One region of the Roseateles sp. P5_D6 genome, then DNA from elsewhere that is predicted to be linked to it. Evidence: riboswitches for the same ligand, from Rfam matches in the RefSeq annotation. Region 1 holds a riboswitch; each other region holds the start of a gene.
The links. Region 1 has a riboswitch for cyclic di-GMP ahead of ACXJKM_RS06760 (S8 family serine peptidase). Riboswitches for the same ligand answer to the same signal wherever they lie in the genome.
Positions count from the first base shown of each region.

Region 2: linked by a shared signal. The riboswitch ahead of ACXJKM_RS07485 (hypothetical protein) and the one ahead of ACXJKM_RS06760 (S8 family serine peptidase) in region 1 are both predicted to bind cyclic di-GMP.
Region 3: linked by a shared signal. The riboswitch ahead of ACXJKM_RS04000 (S53 family peptidase) and the one ahead of ACXJKM_RS06760 (S8 family serine peptidase) in region 1 are both predicted to bind cyclic di-GMP.

Region 1 covers NZ_JBFUMK010000004.1:200,562-206,549, reverse strand. The annotation lists gene ACXJKM_RS06770 (YCF48-related protein) at 1-1,195, shown strand, start outside; partial or broken gene ACXJKM_RS06765 (GMC oxidoreductase) at 1,244-1,423, opposite strand; cyclic di-GMP riboswitch class I at 1,677-1,767, shown strand; gene ACXJKM_RS06760 (S8 family serine peptidase) at 1,880-4,039, shown strand; gene ACXJKM_RS06755 (sensor histidine kinase) at 4,099-5,688, shown strand; gene ACXJKM_RS06750 (ATP-binding protein) at 5,685-5,988, shown strand, end outside.
Region 2 covers NZ_JBFUMK010000004.1:354,092-360,079, reverse strand. The annotation lists gene ACXJKM_RS07505 (Crp/Fnr family transcriptional regulator) at 1-397, shown strand, start outside; gene ACXJKM_RS07500 (M48 family metallopeptidase) at 398-1,366, opposite strand; gene ACXJKM_RS07495 (flavin reductase family protein) at 1,438-1,914, shown strand; gene ACXJKM_RS07490 (SRPBCC family protein) at 2,005-2,448, shown strand; gene ACXJKM_RS07485 (hypothetical protein) at 2,599-3,423, opposite strand; cyclic di-GMP riboswitch class I at 3,518-3,608, opposite strand; gene ACXJKM_RS07480 (hypothetical protein) at 3,741-5,192, opposite strand; gene ACXJKM_RS07475 (ABC transporter ATP-binding protein) at 5,192-5,988, opposite strand, start outside.
Region 3 covers NZ_JBFUMK010000002.1:440,831-446,818, reverse strand. The annotation lists gene ACXJKM_RS04010 (response regulator) at 1-122, shown strand, start outside; gene ACXJKM_RS04005 (ATP-binding protein) at 119-1,429, shown strand; gene ACXJKM_RS04000 (S53 family peptidase) at 1,464-3,272, opposite strand; cyclic di-GMP riboswitch class I at 3,322-3,408, opposite strand; gene ACXJKM_RS03995 (ATP-binding protein) at 3,572-5,659, opposite strand; gene ACXJKM_RS03990 (response regulator) at 5,656-5,988, opposite strand, start outside.

The DNA of each region.
Region 1 (5,988 bases):
GCTGAGCGCCGCCACCGGCGAGGGAGCCCTGGCCGTCGGCACCACGGTGCTGGTGCCGTCACGGGGCCCCCTTATCTGGCGGCCATCCGAATTGGGAGGCGAGTACGCAGAACGCGGTCTGGCCTGGAGCGGTGACGGAGGGCAAACGTGGTCCTCCGCATCGGTGGAGGGCCTCAGCAAACCCACCTATGCGGCCTTCAAGCGCCTTCGTCAGGTCGATGGCAACGTCTTCAGCATGCAGGACAGCACCGGGCGCGCCTTCCTGTCGACCGACGGAGGACGCAACTGGACGATCGCGGTCGACGCCGCTCTGCTGCGCAACGACCTTCCCTCGTCGCCCTGGTTTGGCGAGTACTCCATGAAACTCGCCTTCCTCGACGCCAAGCGCGGCCTTGGTCTGGATGCGACGGGCCAACTGCGCCAGACGAGCGACGGCGGGCGAACCTGGACGACCAAGCCGAGCACGGGCCTGCCCTCCACGGCCACCAACACGGCGCTGCGCTTCGTCGACGACAAGATCGGCTGGATGCTGCAGAGCGACGGCCGCCTGTACAAGACGTCGGATGGCGGCGCCACATGGCGTGATGGCCAGCTAGTTCATGGGGGCCTGGTGCGATTCGACTTCGTCGACGCCAACCGTGGCTGGGGCGAGCCGACCGATCGGCGCGGGCTGGTGTTTACCCGCGATGGCGGCCAGACGTGGATGACCCTGTCACCGCCGCAGACGGTGAGCGTAGGTGGGCTGTTCTTCGGAGACGGGCGACAGATCGTCATCTATGGACGTGGCACGTTGCTGGCAAGTACGGTGGACGATGGCCAGACCTGGACGGTTCTCGCGCCCAACGTTGAATCGCCGTTCAACACGCGCAGCAAAGTCATCGCGAGCGATGCCAAGACCTGGTGGTCCGCGCAAACCTTCGGCTTGTACCGTTCGGACGACGCTGGCGCCACCTGGACCGAGGTGACGGGCGTCAGCGGGCAGTTCGCTGACATTGCGTTCGCCGATGCCAACAACGGATGGGCGGTGGGCCGTGGAGGCATGGTTGTTGCCACCACGGATGGCGGCAAGACGTGGGTCAGACAGCCCACACAAGCAGACCGCGACCTGTGGCGCATCCAGACCGTGGACAGCAAGACGGCCTGGATCGAAGGTGAGGCGGGGACGGTGCTGGCTACCGGCAACGGGGGGCGTTAGTGCGCCGGCCCCGGTGCGCTGTGGCGGAACGCGCCGACCAGGCGCGGCTCACGCTACCAGCCACCCCGCCAACTTCTCCGCAATCATCAATGTCGGCGAATTCGTGTTCCCGCTCTTGATCGTCGGCATCACGCTCGCATCCGCGATGCGCAGCCCGCGCACGCGCAGCCGTGAGTCGACCACCGCACCGGGGTCGTCCTTGCGGCCCATGCGGCAGGTGCCCACGGGCTAGATGGTTGTTGATATCGCGCGCCAGTTCCTCGTCGGTCTGGTACTACGGCCGCCGCCAGCGTCAGCTGCTGCAGCGCAAGACTGAGGCCCGGGCACCCCAACATGGCTTGCGTCGATCGGCGCATGACTTCCTATCTGGGCGGTGCTGCATTCATGACCGAACCGTCGATGTGTAACGGTCACCCGGCGCTGCCGGAAGCGCCACTTGTTCACAACGCGTCGCTGCGATTTCAAATACATTCTTTTTCACTGATGACAAAGGCACACCCGAGCGAAAGCCGGGGTCGCAAAGCTTCCGGTCTAAGGCCCGCCTGGCGGGTTACGACAGCGGGGTTGCCAAGGACAAGCCGCCGGCAGGTCGCCGTCGACATGGCAGCTCTTCCGTCGCCGGGATGCGGCGCGACGCCCGACCGGGCGTGTGCGTAGGAATCAGCGCAACAACGAAAGCTGTCCATGAAGTCCACCACGCTCCCTCTTCGATTCGTAGTTCTGATCGAGTGGCGCCTGCACGCGGCGCTTGCGCTGCTGCTGACGCTGGCTGCATTGCTGTGGCCTGCACTGGCGCAAGCAGCGCCGCGCGACAAGATTGCCGCCGATCTGCGCCAGGCCGTCGATTCGGCCGCTGCGCCTCGCCAGCGCTGGCAACAGGAACTGGCTGGTCGCCGCTACGTGCACACCCTGGTCGTCAGCGACGGGCGGGACGCCGAGCTGGTCGAGCTCCGCCGCGCGGTCGTGGCGGCGGGAGGCACCGTCTACTGGCGCTACCAGTCGGTGCCGGCGCTTTTCGTGACCTTGCCCGTTGACAAGGTTGACGCGCTCGCTGCGCGGCCGGACGTGCAGAGCATCTCGCCGAACCGGCGCGCGGCCCGCACGTTCAGCCTGACCGAGGCCTCCACCGGCGCAGCCGACGTGCGTGCCGCCACGATCGGCGCGGCGCGGGGCCTGGACGGCTCGGGCGTCGCCATCGCCGTGCTGGATTCGGGCATCGCTGGGAACCACACCGCGTTCACCGATGGCCAGCGCTCGCGGGTCGCACGCGCCGTCGACTTTGAGAAGGTGACGCAAGGCGGCGCGGGCCGCGCCTGGCAGCCCGGCGTCGACCGATCCGACGCGGCGCTCGATGAACGCCCCCAAGCGGCGGGCGGGGCGGATGCATATGGCCACGGCACGCATGTCGCGGGCGTCGCCGCAGGCCGCTCGACGTCGCGTCTGCCCGAGTCGAGCGGCATCGCCACCCAGGCCTCGCTGGTCGACGTCAAGGTGCTTGACAGCCGCGGCGAAGGCGAGCTGAGCGATGTGCTGGCCGGGATCGACTGGGTCATCGCGCATGCGAAGCAGCAAAACATCCGCGTGCTCAACGTGAGCCTTGCCGCCGATTCGACCGAGTCGTATCGGACCGACCCGCTGTGCGGCGCTCTGCGCGGCGCGAGCGCAGCCGGCCTCGTGGTGGTCGTTGCCGCCGGCAACTACGGCACGGACGCTTCCGGCCAGGAGCGCTACGGCACGATCAGCTCGCCGGGCAACGAGCCCTCGGTCATCACCGTGGGGTCGGCCAACACGCAGGCGACGGCCTCGCGCAGCGACGACGCAGTCAACCATTTCAGTTCCCGCGGGCCCACCCGCGGCGGCCTGTTCCTGCCCGACGGGCGCCGCGTCGCCGACAACCTGCTCAAGCCGGACCTGGTGGCTCCGGGCAATCGCATCGTCGGCCCGATGGCGGCCGGCAGCACGCTCGCCACGGACTTCCCCTCGCTGTCGGCGCCCTATGGCGGCACGGCGCAGCCGCGGGGCCGCGAGCTGATGGACCTGAGCGGCACTTCGGTCGCTGCGCCGGTGGTGTCCGGTACCGTGGCCCTGATGTTGCAGGCCAACCCCGGCCTGACGCCCCCGTTGGTGAAGGCGATCCTGCAGTACACCGCGCAGGCCCTGCCGGGCGCCAACCTGCTGCAGCAGGGCGCGGGCCTGTTGAACGTCGACGGCGCGGTGCGGCTGGCCGGTGCGCTGCGCAGCGATCTCGCCACGGTCATCGCCAGCGGCCGCATCGCGGCGGGTGCGCCGCTGCTGGCGCCGGGCCAGGTGATGCCCGCGCCGGTGTCGATCATCGGCGGTCAGTCGGTGCCCTGGAGTCGCATCATCTTCGCCGGCGGGCGCCACCTCTACAGCGGCAGCGCGCTTTTCACCCGCTACCAGCCGGTGTACGACCCGGGCCTGTTCTGGGTGGGCGGCAGCGCGACGCGCGTTACTGTCCAGATCCGCCCCGGCGCGGCGCTGTCGACGATCACGGCGTCTCCCGTGCCGACGGGGCAGCGCTTCCTGACCGACGGCGTCATCACGCTGAATTCGCTGGTCGGCCGCAGTTCGCTGCTGGGTCGCACGGGCGTCTTCGTCCCCACCGCGACGCTTTCCGGCTGGCTGGCATCGGGCAGCGGTGTGGTGCTCAGCGAAGGCGTCGTCCTCAGTGAGGGTGTGGTCCTCAGCGAAGGGGTCGTCCTCAGCGAAGGCGTGGTGCTGAGCGAAGGCGTGGTGCTCAGCGAGGGTGTCGTGCTGAGCGAGGGCGTGGTGCTCAGCGAGGGTGTCGTGCTCAGCGAAGTTGCCCGCACCGGCGAACGATGATGGTTGCTGCAGGCGCCGAGCCCGGAGTGAGCTGGCCTCGGCGCGTCCATCAGGCACTGATGCCGGACTACAACCGCAAGGCGGCGGTGTATTGGTGGGCGGTGGTCTGCATCGGTGTGGTGGTGCTCGCGCACTCGTTGCGCCACGTTGTGAGCCTTTCGCCGGATGCCTGGTTGCGCGTGGTGGGCGGCACGCTGCTGGCGATGCTGGCCGGGCTGGTGCCGGTGCGGATTCCGCGTTCAACGAACTCGTTCACCGCTGGCGAGATCTTCATCTTCCTGCTGCTGCTGCTGAACGGGCCGGAGGCCGCGGCCGTGGCGTCGGCAGCGGAAGCGCTGGTCGGCGCCTGGCGCACCTCCAAGCGCTGGACCAGCCGCATCGCCAGCCCCGCGATGGCGGCCATTGCCATGTTCAGCGCCGGCACGGTGCTGCACGTGGCACTGGGCGAACTGCGTAGCCATCAGCTGGAGAGCGACAGCCTGATCCTGCTGGGCGCGATCCTGTTTGCGCTCGCCTACTTCGTGCTGAACACCGTGATGGCCACGGCCGTGCCACGGCTCAAGCGCAACGAGCCGCTGTCGGTCCGGGCATTCGTCGACGCATTCGGCTGGCTTGGCATCGCCTACGCGGGCAACGCCTCGGTGGCGACATTGCTGTTCCTCAGCTTCCGGCAGTCGGGCATCGTCGTCGTCGTCGCGGCCACGCCGATCATCGTGATCCTGCTGACGACCGGCCACTTCTTCTTTCGCCGCGAGGAAGCGGCCGAAGCGGTGCGCAAGGCGCGCGAGCAGCAATTGGCGCAGAAGCAGGCGCTGGAGAACGCGCGCCAGTCGGGCATGGCCGAGATCGCCACCAACGTGCTGCACAACGTCGGCAATGTGCTCAACAGCGTCAATGTGTCGGCCGAGTTGATCAGTGGCAAGGTCCGCGGTTCGGAGGCCGCAGGGCTGGCCCGCGCGGTGGCGCTGCTGGACGCGCATGCGCAGGACCTGGGCGACTACCTCACCCGCGACGCGCGCGGGCGGCTGCTGCCAGGCTATCTGAAGCAACTCTCGGTGGCGGTGGCCGAGGAGCGCCAGCAGATCCTTGACGAGCTGGCGGCGCTGACGCGCAGCGTGCGCCACATCAAGGAAATCGTGGCGACGCAGCAGTCCTACGCCGGCGCGTCCAGCATGGTCGAATCGACCCGCATCACCGACTTGATCGAGGATGCGCTGCGCATCGATACCGGCGGCATCGGCCCTCTGCGCGTGGAGCGCGAGTTCGAGGATGTGCCGGCATTGATGCTGGACAAGCACCGCACGCTGCTGATCCTGGTGAACCTGATTGGCAACGCGCGCCATGCGGTGCTGCAGGCGCCGCCCGACGTCGGGCAATGCATCGTGGTGCGGGTACGGGCGGTTGAAGGGGATCGCCTCCAGGTGGCTGTTGCCGACAACGGTTGCGGCATCGCGCCGGAGAATCTCACGCGCATCTTCGCGCACGGGTTCACGACCAAGCAGGACGGCCACGGTTTTGGCCTTCACAGTTGCGTATTGGCAGCTCAGGAGATGGGCGGTACGCTGACTGCCCACAGTGACGGCCCCGGAACCGGGGCCACCTTCACGCTTGAACTACCGCTGACCGCTGCCACGGACACCCAGGCATGAACTCCTTCGAGAACCGTCGCGTCCTGCTGGTCGACGACATGCCGACGATCCATGCGGACTTCCGCAAGATCCTCGCGCCCGAACTCGGCGCCGCGTCGGCGCTGGAAGCCGCCAAGGCGGCATTGTTCGGCGACGAAATCACCGCAGCCGCCCAGCCCTTCGAGCTCGACTCGGCCTACCAGGGCCAGGAAGGCCTGGCCCGCGTGGTCGAGGCGCTGGCGCAGGGCCGGCCCTATGCGGTGGCCTTCGTCGACATGCGCATGCCGCCCGGGTGGGATGGCGTGGAGACGGTCGAGCGCC
Region 2 (5,988 bases), 150 kb from region 1:
GAGCCTGGACGGGGGGCCGCGCTCGGCCAGCGTCATCACCGAAGAAGGCAGCCGCCTGGTCATGGTCACGCGGGCCAGCCTGCTGACCCACATCAGCGAGCACCCCGAATTTGCCTTCGAGTTGCTGACCAAGGTCATCCGTCGCGCCCGCGCCGCAACGCTGTCGACCAAGCAGCTGGCGCTCAACGATGTCTACGGCCGGCTCAAGAACCTCGTCGACGAGACCACCGGCGATGGCCGCCACCTGGCGCTCACCCACCAGGGCATGGCCCAGCGCCTGGGCTGCTCGCGTGAGATGGTGTCCAAGCTCGTCAAGGACCTGGAGCTGGGCGGCTACCTGAGGCGCGTGGCGGCCGGCGAATACCAGCGACTCAAGAGCCTGCCAGCGCGCTGGTAGCTACCGCGACCTGACCTGCAGCGGCGGCGCAACCGGGAAGCGCTGGTCCGGCTTGGCTGCGCGCTTGTAGAGGCCCTCGACCTTGGGCAGGTTGGCCTGGATGTCGCGGATGCGCGTCGTGCTGGCCGGGTGGGTGGACAGCCATTGCGGTGGCGCGCCCTTGTTGGCCGTCATCATCTTTTCCCACAGGCGCACGGCGGCGGCGGGGTCATAGCCCGCACGGGCGGACAGCTCGATGCCGACGAGGTCGGCCTCGCTTTCGTCGTCGCGGCTGAAGCGCAGGTTGACCAGTTGGGCCCCCATGCCGGCCAGGCCGCGGCCCACGTTGCCCAACCCCAGCAAGGCCGAGCCGAGTTCGACGATGCCGTTCGTGAACGCCGACTTGCCGACGCGCTCGCGGGCATGCTCGCGCAGCGCATGCGCGACCTCATGGCCCATGATGGCGGCGACCTCGTCGTCTTCCAGCTTGAGCTTGTCGAGGATGCCGTAGAAGAACGCGATCTTGCCGCCCGGCATGCAGAAGGCGTTCAGCTGCGCGCTGGCCAGCAGGTTGACTTCCCACTTCCACTGCCGGGCGCGGTCGTTCCATTCGTAGCTGAAGGGAATGATGCGCTGGGCGATGTAGCGCAGCCTCTGGGCCTGGGGGTGGTCCATCGGCGCCAGGGCACGCTGCTGGCCGGCCTCGCGCATCATCAGCGCGTACTGCTGGCCACCGGCCTGTTCCAGCTGGTCGGCCGACACGAAGCCGGTGAACTTGCTCTTGGGCCCGACCTCCACGCCTTCGCGTGCCCAGGCTGGCATGAACGCTGCGGCACCGGTAGCGGCAAGCAGCCCGGTGAACAGGCGGCGGCCGCGCAGGGCCGGTGGCGCGCAGCGGCCGGCGGCGCAGTCGGCGCAGGCGCCGAACATGCGCGTCGGCGGGTCAGTGAACTGCAGGTCGTCGCGGACCTGGAAGTCGTCGGCATCCATGCCGACATTGTGCTTGGGCGGCGATGGCGGCTTTCGTAGGACAGCGGCGCGGGACTGGCGACAATCACCCCATGGACAGCCAGCAATTCCGCGCCGCACTGGGCATGTTTGCCACCGGCGTGACCATCGTCACCGTTCGCGCTGCGGACGGCGGCCTGGTCGGCCTCACCGCCAATTCCTTCAACTCCGTGTCCTTGGACCCGCCCCTGGTGCTGTGGAGCCTGGCGCGCCGCGCCGGCTCCATGCCGGTGTTCTCGCATGGCTCGCATTACGCCATCAACATCCTCGCGGCCGACCAGAAGGAGCTGGCCCAGCGCTTCGCGACGCGTGACATCGATCGCTTCGCCGGCGTGGCCTGGCACGAGGGCGCGGGCGGCGCGCCGGTGCTGGAGGGGGCTGCTGCCGTCTTCGAATGCGCCAACCGCAGCCGTTACGAGGAGGGCGACCACGTCATCTTCGTCGGCGAAGTCGAGCGTTGCTCGTCCCGGCTCGGCGCTCAGCCGCTGATCTTCCACGGCGGCCGTTATTTCACCGAGTTGCCGATCTAGGGTTTTTTCCGGGTTGGCGTTGTCGATCCGGTCGGGCTCTGATCGTCGTCATGACAGAGGGCCATCCTCTGTCCAACCACGGAATCGACCATGACCAACACCGTCACCCTGCACCGCGTGCTGCGCTGCCCGCCCGACCGCGTCTACCGCGCCTTCACGACACCGGCCGCCATGGCCAAGTGGCTGCCGCCGCATGGCTTCACCGGCACCGTCCATGAAATGGACGCCAAGGTGGGCGGCACATACAAGATGTCGTTCACCAACTTCACGACCGGCGGCGGCCACAGCTTTGGCGGCCGCTACCTGGAACTGGTGCCAGGCCAGAAGCTGCGCTACACGGCGGCCTTTGACGACCCCAACTTGCCCGGCGAGATGACGACGACCGTCGAGCTGCGCGCCGTGTTCTGCGGCACCGAGGTGCACATCAAGCAGGAAGGCATCCCGGCCATGATCCCGGCCGAGGCCTGCTACCTGGGCTGGCAGGAGTCGCTGACCCTGCTGGCCCAGCTGGCCGAGCCGGAAATCAACCAGTAACGTGGTGCGCTCGGGCCGAGCGACGGGCCGCCCCTAGCCGGCCCGCCATGGCGATGTGCTTGCGGCTCAATGCCGCCAAGCATCGCCGCCCCCTCGGGGGGCCGGTTAGGCCCGCTCGTGTTCAGCGGAGCGGGACTGGACGAGGGGTCTTTACTTGACGCCTGGTGTCGGCACGATGGCCGCCATCGCGGCCTTGAAGGCGGGGTCGGCCATCAGTGCGTTCCAGGCCGCCATCAGGCTGCCGTAGTCACCGGTCGAGATCTTCTTGGCGTTGATCGCCGTCGTGAGGGCGGCGTTCAGGCGCACGATCTCGGCGTACTTCGCATAGCCCTTGCCCTTGAGCTGGGTTGCCGCGTAGTTGCTGTAGCCCCAGGCGTTGTTGAGGTTGTTCCAGTCGCCAGAGCCCGGCTGGACATAGACGACCGGTGCGGGAGCGGGCGACGGGGCCGGTGCGGGCGGTGCGGCCACGGGTGCCGGAGCTGGTGCCGCGGCGGGCTTGCCGCAGGTGCCGCTCACGTTGATGCGCACCCAGCCCGTGCTCGGCACGCCGTCGACATTGACGACGACCTTCACGTTGTTCGCGCCGGCGAAGAGATAGGGCTGGGTCCAGATCGTCTTGACGACCTTGGGCGTCAGCGCGATTTGCGTGTTCTGCGCGATCAGTGTGTCGTTGCTGTAGATGCGGTTGGTGCTGGTGGCCACGGCCGAGGCGCTGACCTCGTCGTACTTGAAGTTGAAGGCGCAGCGGCCGAGGCTGGAGATGAAGGCATCCTTCTCGCTGACGGTGATCTGGGGCATGGCGCCCGTGGCCGTGCCGTTGGCGGCGACGAGCATGGGCGCGGCCTGGGCGAGGACGGTCTGACCGTCGCTCTTGACGATGCGCACGAGGCCGGTGAGCTGGGCCGTCGGGTCGGCGGCGAAGCTGGCCTGGGCGAACAGGGCGAGGGCAGCGAAGGCAATGGCTTGGTACTTCATGGCGTGGTCTTTCGGGTTGATGCAAAGGGTGGGGCTACTGGGCAGTAGCCGGCACCTCCCCGTGTGCCACGCTGCGGACATGTCCTTGTCCGCCCAGGGCGGCCCCGCTGTCTTTTGCTCCTGTCAGAGCACGAAGACCGGTGGCTTTGCGTCCCCGCCTTTCGACGGGTTTGCCGACTGCATGGGACGCAGTGTGCGGATGTAAGCCGTGTTTTGTCCGTGCGTCAGTTCACGAACCGAGACCCCCGACCGGCGAGCGGCGCGAGGCCCGCGACGAGCGGTTTTTGAAGCTTGCGGCGGGCTTGCGCCGAGCGTTTTCAGCTCAAGCGACCGGCCGGCAAGGCCGTTGGCGCAGCGCTCAGCGTGCGCCAGCGCCATGCGCCCAGCGCGGCGCTGAGCGCAACACTGATGCCTGCCAGCAGAGGCAGCGGCGCGCCCAGATCCTTTTGCAGCAGGAACATGCCCCAGCCCATCAGCATGAAGGCCAGGATGGGCACGACGGTGGTCCAGGCCGTGGGCGACTTCATGCGCGAAGGCGCGCGCAGCAGCCAGCCGGTGCTCAGTGGCAGGGCGCCAAAGGCCAGGCACAGCAGTGCGGCATTGTTCGCGGCCCAGGCCAGCAGGCCCAGGCCGGCGGTCGTCAGCGTCCAGGCAACCAGGGCGTGGCGCAACTGCATCCGCGCAACCGCGCGGTTCAGCGCCTCTCCCTGCGGCAGGCCTGGCAGCAGCCGCATCAGGGCCTGTTCGCGGCGGCTGTGCCAGAGCATGTTGGGCAGGGTGAAGCAAGGGTTGAAACCGATGCTCGCCAGGCCGATGGCCATGCCGTAGGCGCCTTTGGTCCAGTTGTCCTGCAGGCCCTGGCCGGCCAGCGCAAACGCGATGAAGAAGCTCAGCGCGGCGATGCCCACGGCCATCACGGCGCCCAGGCTCTGGTGCAGCCAGTGCTGCCGGCCATGCAGCACGATCTCGGCGCGGCGCATGGCGCTCTGGCCAGTCGGTTCGGCCTGCGCGACGACATGGCACTGCCAGGCCGACACGGCGAGCGCAAAAGGCTGGCTCAGCCATTCGCCCACGCGACCGAAGGCGGCGGCGCCGGCGTATTTGCCCTGCATGCTGTCCTCGGCGGCGCGGCGCATGCGGCCCAGGCGGGCATAGGCCTCGGCATGGGCCGCATCGCCCCTGCCGAACAGCCGCGTGAGCGACCAGCCCAGGGCCAGCAGGCTCAGCGCGAGCACGGACAGCGGCTGGGCCAGCCACAGCTCGCGCAGCGCGGTGCCCAGAGGCGCCAGCCGCCGGTCCAGTCCGGTGCCGAAGAACAGCACCGGCCCGATGGAGATCACCAGCCAGAGCTGCCATTCGCGCGTCGCCCAGCCCATGAAGGCCAGCACGGCCGCGGCGCCCAGCAGCAGCAGGGCGAAGGAGGGCATCTGCGGCAGGCAAAGCCACAGCAGGGCTGCGCTGCCCAGCGACAAGCCGGCCCAGGTTGCGAGCGCGGACTCCAGCGTCTGGCGCAGATGGCCGGGCACGAAGCGCGCGGCATGGGGATGGTTCTGCTGTATCAGGCTGCCGATGATGGCCATCCACAGCGACATCAGCACCAGTGCCGCCGAAAGGGCCAGCATGGGCACCGCCAGCTGCGGCGCCAGGTAGACGCCCAGCGCCAGGCCCAGCACGGCCAGGGCGAACAGCGCCCGGCGGCCCCAGGGGGATTCGCGATCACGCTGGCGCCAGAAGGCCAGCAGCAATTGGCTGTAGGGGGCGGCTTTCATCACGTCAGCTCCGCGAACAGGTCTTCGAGGTTGACGGCCTGTGCGTCCAGCGGCGCGCTCACACCGGCCGGCAGCCGCGCCAGCACGCGCTCGCGGCCGGCCTCCAGCGGCGTGCGCTTGAGCGGCTGGGCGTTCAGCCGCGCGAACAGGCTGGCCAGTTCGGTGACGGTGCCGGTGAAGGCGCGCACCTGCTCCAGCAGCTCGTCCAGCGGCGCCTGCAGGGCGATGCGGCCGTCGCTGAGGAAGGCGAGGTTGAAGGCGACCCGCTCCAGGTCGGACAGGATGTGGGTGGAGAACACGACGGTCGTGCCGCGGCCCAGCACCTGGTCGACCAGCTCGCGCAGGAAGTCGCGCCGGCCGACGGGGTCCAGGCTGGCGACGGGCTCATCCAGCACCAGCAGGTCGGGCTCATGGGCCAGGGCGCGGATGATGGACAGGCGCTGCTGCTGGCCGCCACTGAGCTTGCGGATGGGTTTGTCGCGGGCGATGTCCCAGCGCGACAGCAGGCCTTCGACCCTGGACTCGTTCCAGCGCGGGTAGAAGCTCTTGAAGTAGGCCAGCAGTTGGGCCGCGGTGAAACTCTCGAACAGGTCGCTCTGCTGGGGCACATAGCCGATGCGGGCGCGCGCCGCGTCATCCAGCCGCGCGGCGTCCTGGCCGAACAGCTGCACGCGGCCCTGCTGCGGTTCACGCAGGCCCAGCAGCGTCTCCAGCAGCGTCGTCTTGCCGCAGCCGTTGCGGCCCAGCAGGCCGACCACCTGGCCCGGCTGCAACGTCCAGTCCAGCGCCTTCAGCA
Region 3 (5,988 bases), on a different contig from region 1:
GCCTGGACGTGCAGGTCATGCGGCTGCGCCGCCTTGTCGAAGCCGACCCGAGCACACCGCGCCACATCCAGACTGTGTGGGGCCTGGGCTACGTCTTTATTCCTGAGCCGGGCGCGCGATGAAGTTCGGCCTGTCCACGCTGTTCGGCCGCAACCTGTGGCTCATCGTCTGCCTGATCGTGCTGGGCCAGTTGGTCAATGCGCTTGCTTATGCGCAGTTCGTCGCCCGGCCGCGCCTGCAGCAGTCGGCCGAGGCGACCGCGCGCAGCCTGCAGGCCGTCGCCGAAGGCATGCGCCTGTTGCCCGAGGCCGAGCGCGCCGGCTTCGTGGATCGCTTCAATGCGCGCGCCGGCTCGGGCCAGCAGCAGCGCCTGCTCGAGCGGCCGACCTGGGTGGAGCGCGGCTTCCTGGCCGAACTGGCGACGCAACTGGGCCTGGAGCGCGGCGAGCTGCCGTGGCGGCGCGAAGCCAACGGCCTCATCGCGGTGCAACTGCCTGGCGCGCCGGCCTGGCTGGTGCTGCCTGCCGTGCAGCCGGCCCACCATTTCGCGCGCACCTGGCTGATCGCCAGTGGCGCCAGTGCCGTGCTGGCCTTGCTCGGCGCCTGGTTGATCCAGCGCCGCATCAACCGCCCGCTGGCCCGCCTCGTCGACGCGGCCCGGGCGGTCGGTGCCGGCCAGCGCCGCTTGCTGCTGCCCACTGACGGCCCGGCCGAGACCGCGGCGCTGGCGCGCGGCTTCAACGACATGGCCGAGGCCCTGGCGCGCGACGAGGAGGAGCGATTGCTGATGCTGGCCGGTTTGTCGCATGACCTGCGCACGCCGCTGGCAAAGATTCGCCTCGCTAGCGAGTTGCTGCGTGGTTCTTTCGATCGGGCGGGCCAAGGGGACAGGGAATTGCTCGACACGCTGGACCGCAGCCTCCACGGCCTGGACGGGCTGCTGACCCAGTTCCTCGACTACGCGCGCGCCGCCCACCCCGCCGAGCAGGAGCTGCCGGCCGTGGACGTCGAGCTGCGCGAATTCCTGGCCGAGACGCTGGCCCTGGCGCCGGGCCTGCCGCAACCGCTGCTGGCCAATGGGCAGGCAGTGCATCGGCGCGCACGGCCGCAGGCGTTGCGCCGCCTCGTCCTCAACCTCATCGCCAATGCGCAGAACCACGGTGCGCCGCCGATCGAGCTGGCCTGCGGTGAAAACGCCGGTGCCGCCTGGATCGAGGTGCGCGACCGCGGCCCGGGCATCGCGCCGGCCCGGGTCGACGACCTCAAGCGCCCCTTTCAGCGCGGCGACACGGCGCGCGGCGGCAAGCCCGGCTCGGGCCTGGGCCTGGCCATCGTCGAGCGCATCGCGCGGGCCGAGGGCGCCGAGCTCAGGTTGATGCCACGCGATGGTGGCGGCCTCATTGCCCGTGTCAGCTGGTCTGGATCGTGACGAAGCAGTATTCGAGCAGTCGCCAGTGCTGAGTTCAGCTCGCGTTGATCGTCACCGTCACGTTGCCCGTGCTCGTCTGGCCGAGGTTGTCCTTCAGCGTGATGACGAGGTTGGTGCGGCCGGCTACCGGGTTGGCCCAGTTCAGGGCGAGGCCGCTGCCGGTGGCCGAGAAGCTCATGCCGCTGGCGGCACCGCTGATGCTGATGCTCAGCGAGCTCGCGCCCGGCGCCGAGTAGCCGATGGTGGCGGCGAGAGCCTTGCCGGCCGTGCCGCTCAGGCTGGTGGTCGTCAGCGTGGGGCCGCTGCTGGTCGTCGGCGTGGGGGTGGTCGTCGAGGTCGTGACGCTGGCGCCGCTGAGGCTGCTCAGCAGGGCGCTGACGTTGGGCGTGCCCCAGCCGGTGGGCGTGTCATAGCCGGCCTTGGCGGCGCAGCTCGTGCATGTGCCGTTGCTGCCGCTGGCCACGTCCTTGAAGGCGGCGGCGTATTGCGTCGGCACGGCGCCGATCTGCTGGTAGAGGGCGGCGTGAGGCTGGCCGAGCAGGGCCTTGCTGGCGGCGGCGCGCATCGCGTTGGCCACGGCCAGCAGGCCGGCCCATTGCGGCGTGGCCAGGCTGGTGCCGCCGGCGCTGACCCAGCGCGTCGTCGTCGCGCCCTGTGCAATCAGCGCCACGTACTGGCCGGAGTTGGGGTCGGCGTTGAAGGCGACGTCGGCGACGGCGCGCTTGGCGTAGCCGCCAATGGTGCCGCTCTGGTAGCTGGGCAGGGCCACATAGGCGCTGGTGCCGCCGCCGGTGCCGGTCCAGGTGGTTTCGCTGCGCGCACCGCTGCTGTAGCTCAGCGTGGTGCCGCCGACGGCCACGACGCGGGTCGACACCGAAGGCCAGGACACGGCCGCGCCGTTGTCACCGGTGGCGGCCAGGTAACTCATGCCGGCGGTGGCGAAGGCGCCGTCATAGCTCGACGTCCAGCTGCCCTCGGCGGCGCCGAAGCTCATGGACACGACGCCGGTGCCCATCCTGTTGGCCAGGGCCACGGCCTTGGACAGGCTGCCGACGCCGGCATCCGGCGCTTCGATGAGGACGAGGCGCGCCAGCGGTGCCGTCGCGTGGGCCCATTGCACGTCCAGCGCAATCTCGGTGGCCCAGCCGCTGTCATAGGCGGGCGCCGTGGCGGTCAGGGCGCCGGCGGTCGTGCTGTAGGCAATGACCAGCTCGCAGCTGGACGGGGAGGCTTTGGCCAGCGGCAGGCTGGCGTTGGCCGCCAGGGTGCGCGAGCTGCAGGTCGGCAGCGCGAACTTGGTGTTGAAGGCGGCCAGTTCGGCGGCGATGTTGGGGTCGTGCTTGGCGTTGACGATGTAGATGGTCTGCCCGGCGCCGAGCTGGGCGGCCTGGGCGGCGGTCAGGCCGGCGGTGCTGGCGGGCAGGGCCGGCTGCGCGTAGGCGGCGCGGATCTGTGCCGGCGTATAGGTCGTCACGGCAGTGGACGTCGCCATCGGGGCGGCTTCGCCTGCACCCGCCGCGAAGGCGCGAGGCCGCATGGCCTCGTCCAGGCGGTCGCGCGTCAGGCCTTGGGTGGCGACGCCGGCCAGGGCGTGGCTGCGGTGGGGTGCGGCACCGTTGTCGGGTTCTTCGAGATCGACGGCGGCGGTGTGGAAGCTGGGCTTAGCCTCGACGCTGGCGGCGGCGCCATCGGCAAGATCAACGGTCAGGTTGATGACCGAGGCCGCCTCGCTGACCTGGACGGTCGGGCTGTCGCTGCTGCCACCGCCACAAGCGGTGAGGGCCGCGGCGGTCAGCAGGCTGAAGGTCCAGGAAGTCCAGGAGACAGGGCGGGTACTGCGCATGGCCGGGTTCTCGTACGAAGGAGGGCCACGCCGATCAAGACCTGCCGGTCTTGGCGGCCCCGCTGCCGTGGCGCTTGCGCGCTGTAGGCCGGTGGCTTTGCGTCCCCGCCTTTCGACGGGTTTGCCCTCTGGGTTGTGAAACAGGTTCAGTCTAGGCGCCGGGGTGCCGAGATACGGGGCCCGACAAAGGCGCTGCGTGACTTCTGACTCGGCGGGCAGCGCGAGCTTTCGATGCCGCCAGTCTGCGTTTCGTGAGTTACTGCCCTGTGGTTGCTTTGTGTCACGCAGGACACAAAAGCTCAGGCGGGCTGCGGCGGGTGCAGCGGGATCCAGACCGTGAAGCGCGTGCCGACGCCGGGTTGGGAATCCACTTCGATGCGACCGCCGTGCTTTTGCACGATGGAGAATGAAAGGGACAGGCCCAGGCCCGTCCCTTGGCCGACGGGTTTGGTCGTGAAGAAGGGCTCGAAGATGCGCCGCTTGACCTCCTCGCTCATGCCGCTGCCCGTGTCTGCGATCTCGATGCGAACCCAGCCATCCTCGGCGCGCGTGGTCAGCGTGATCGTGCCGCGCTCCTTGATGGCATGGGCCGCATTGACGATCAGATTCATGAAGACCTGGTTGAGCTGCGCGGCGATGCAGTGCACCGGGGGCAGCACGGCATAGTCCTTGCGAACCTCGGCCTTGTACTTGACCTCGTTCATGACGACGTTGAGCGTCGAGTCCAGCCCGGCATTGAGGTCGGCGTCCTGCCAATCGGCATGGTCGACGCGCGAGAAGTCCTTGAGGTCCTGCACGATCTTCTTGACCCGCGACAGCCCCTCCTCGCTCTCGTCGAGCAACTGGGGCAGGTCCTCCTGCACGAAGCTCAGGTCGACGGCGGCATCCACCCGGTCCAGCTCTTCTCGCACATCGCGAGGCAGCGCGTCGGCCGGCGTCTTCCTCAGCAGTGCGAGCAACGCGAAGACAGGTTGGACATAGCCGCGCAGCGAGCCGAGGTTGGAGCTGACAAAGCCGATCGGGTTGTTGATTTCGTGGGCGACACCGGCGGCGAGCTGGCCGATGGAGGCCATCTTCTCGGCCTGCAGCAGCTGGTTCTGCGCTTCCTCAAGCCGGTTGTTGGTCTGCTTGATGCGCTCGTAGTTGAGCTCCAGCTCACGCTGCACGCGGCGCACCTCCGTGCGGTCCTGCAGCAGCCACCAGGTGCCCGCTGTCGGCTCCTCGGGGTTGGATACGTAGGCAATGATCTGCACCCACAGCGTGTTGCCGGCCAGCGTGCAGACCTCCATCTCGTGCAGCAGCGAGCCGCCCCGCGACAGCACCGGGATGGCGATCTGGCTCAGCGCTTCGAAGTCTTCGTCGCTCTTGAACAGGCGGCGCGTCGGCAGTCCATGGGGCGGGACGTCACCGAGTTCGAACATCTCGATGAACTTCTTGTTGCCGCGCTGGATCTGCTGATTGGCCGTCGCGATGATGCCTACCGACGCGTTCTCCAGAAAGGCTTCGAGTTCATGGTGGGTGCTCAGCAACTCGGCCGTGCGGTCCGCGATCATGTTCTCGAGTTCGTTGCGATGGCGGCGGAGTTCGTCCTCGGCCTGGCGCCGTCGCGTGATGTCCTGGAGTGTCTCGATGGCGCCGACGACTTCGCCGTGGGCATCGACCAGCGGGGCGGCCGTGAAGTAGAGCCAGCGCCCTTCCCGGCCGAAATTGGGGAAATAGCCCTCGACCTCGTAGGCGTTGGCGATGTGCGGCGACGGTTGGCAGTGCCGGCCGTACAGGCGCTGGCGCTCCTGCTCGACATTGCCGTCCAGGATCAGGTCGACCAGCAGCGGCCTGGCTTCGGGGTAGAAGGCGCGCCAGGTGTCGTCGCGGCCCAGCATCTCGGAGGCGTCGCGGCCGGTGAGCTGGGCGCAGGAGGCGTTCCAGTGCGTGACGCGGTGAGACTTGTCGATCACGAGCGTGGCCACCGGGTTGTTCTCGAGGATCTGGTAGAGCACGCGGCCGATGTCCAGCAGGCTGGTCTGCACGTGGCGGATGTCGCTGAGGTCCTGCCCGGTCAGCACCGCACAGGGTTGGCCGTCGAGCATGACGCGATGCGCCTTGACTTCCAGCACGCGCAGCGAGCCGCTGCCCGTCAGCGCCTCGATCTCGATCGCGGGCAGCTCGCCTTCCTCGGCCAGCGCCCGCTGGCCATAGCGCCGCAACTCATCGGCGAACTCGGGCGCTGCCCAGCCGTGCGGCGGCATCTGCTGCAGCGCCTCCAGCCCATAGCCCAGCAGGCGTTCCATCGCCGCGTTGGCGAACAGGATGCGGTCCGATCCATGCACCAGGACCGACGCACTGACGGCCTGCAGCGCCAGGCTGAAGTCGACCGTCAGTACGGTCACCACTTCACCTCTTCATCCGGGTCCTCCAGGATGAACGAGCCGTCGCTGCCCCATTTCACATGGGTGATGCCCGGTTCGAGCCGCTCCAGGCGGCGCAGCTCCGCCTCTTGGGCGGTAAGCACGCCCATCTGCTGGCGCACCTGGTCAGCCAGGCGCTGGTTCTCCATCGTCAGCTCGCGGATGCGCAACACCTGGCGCACGGCGCTGAGCAGGTCGAAGTCGGCCCAGGGCTTGGAGATGAAACGGGCGATCTCGGCCTCGTTGATGGCCGCCACCAGCGCGTTCAGGTCGGCATAGCCGGACAGGATGATGCGCCCGCAGTCGGGCTG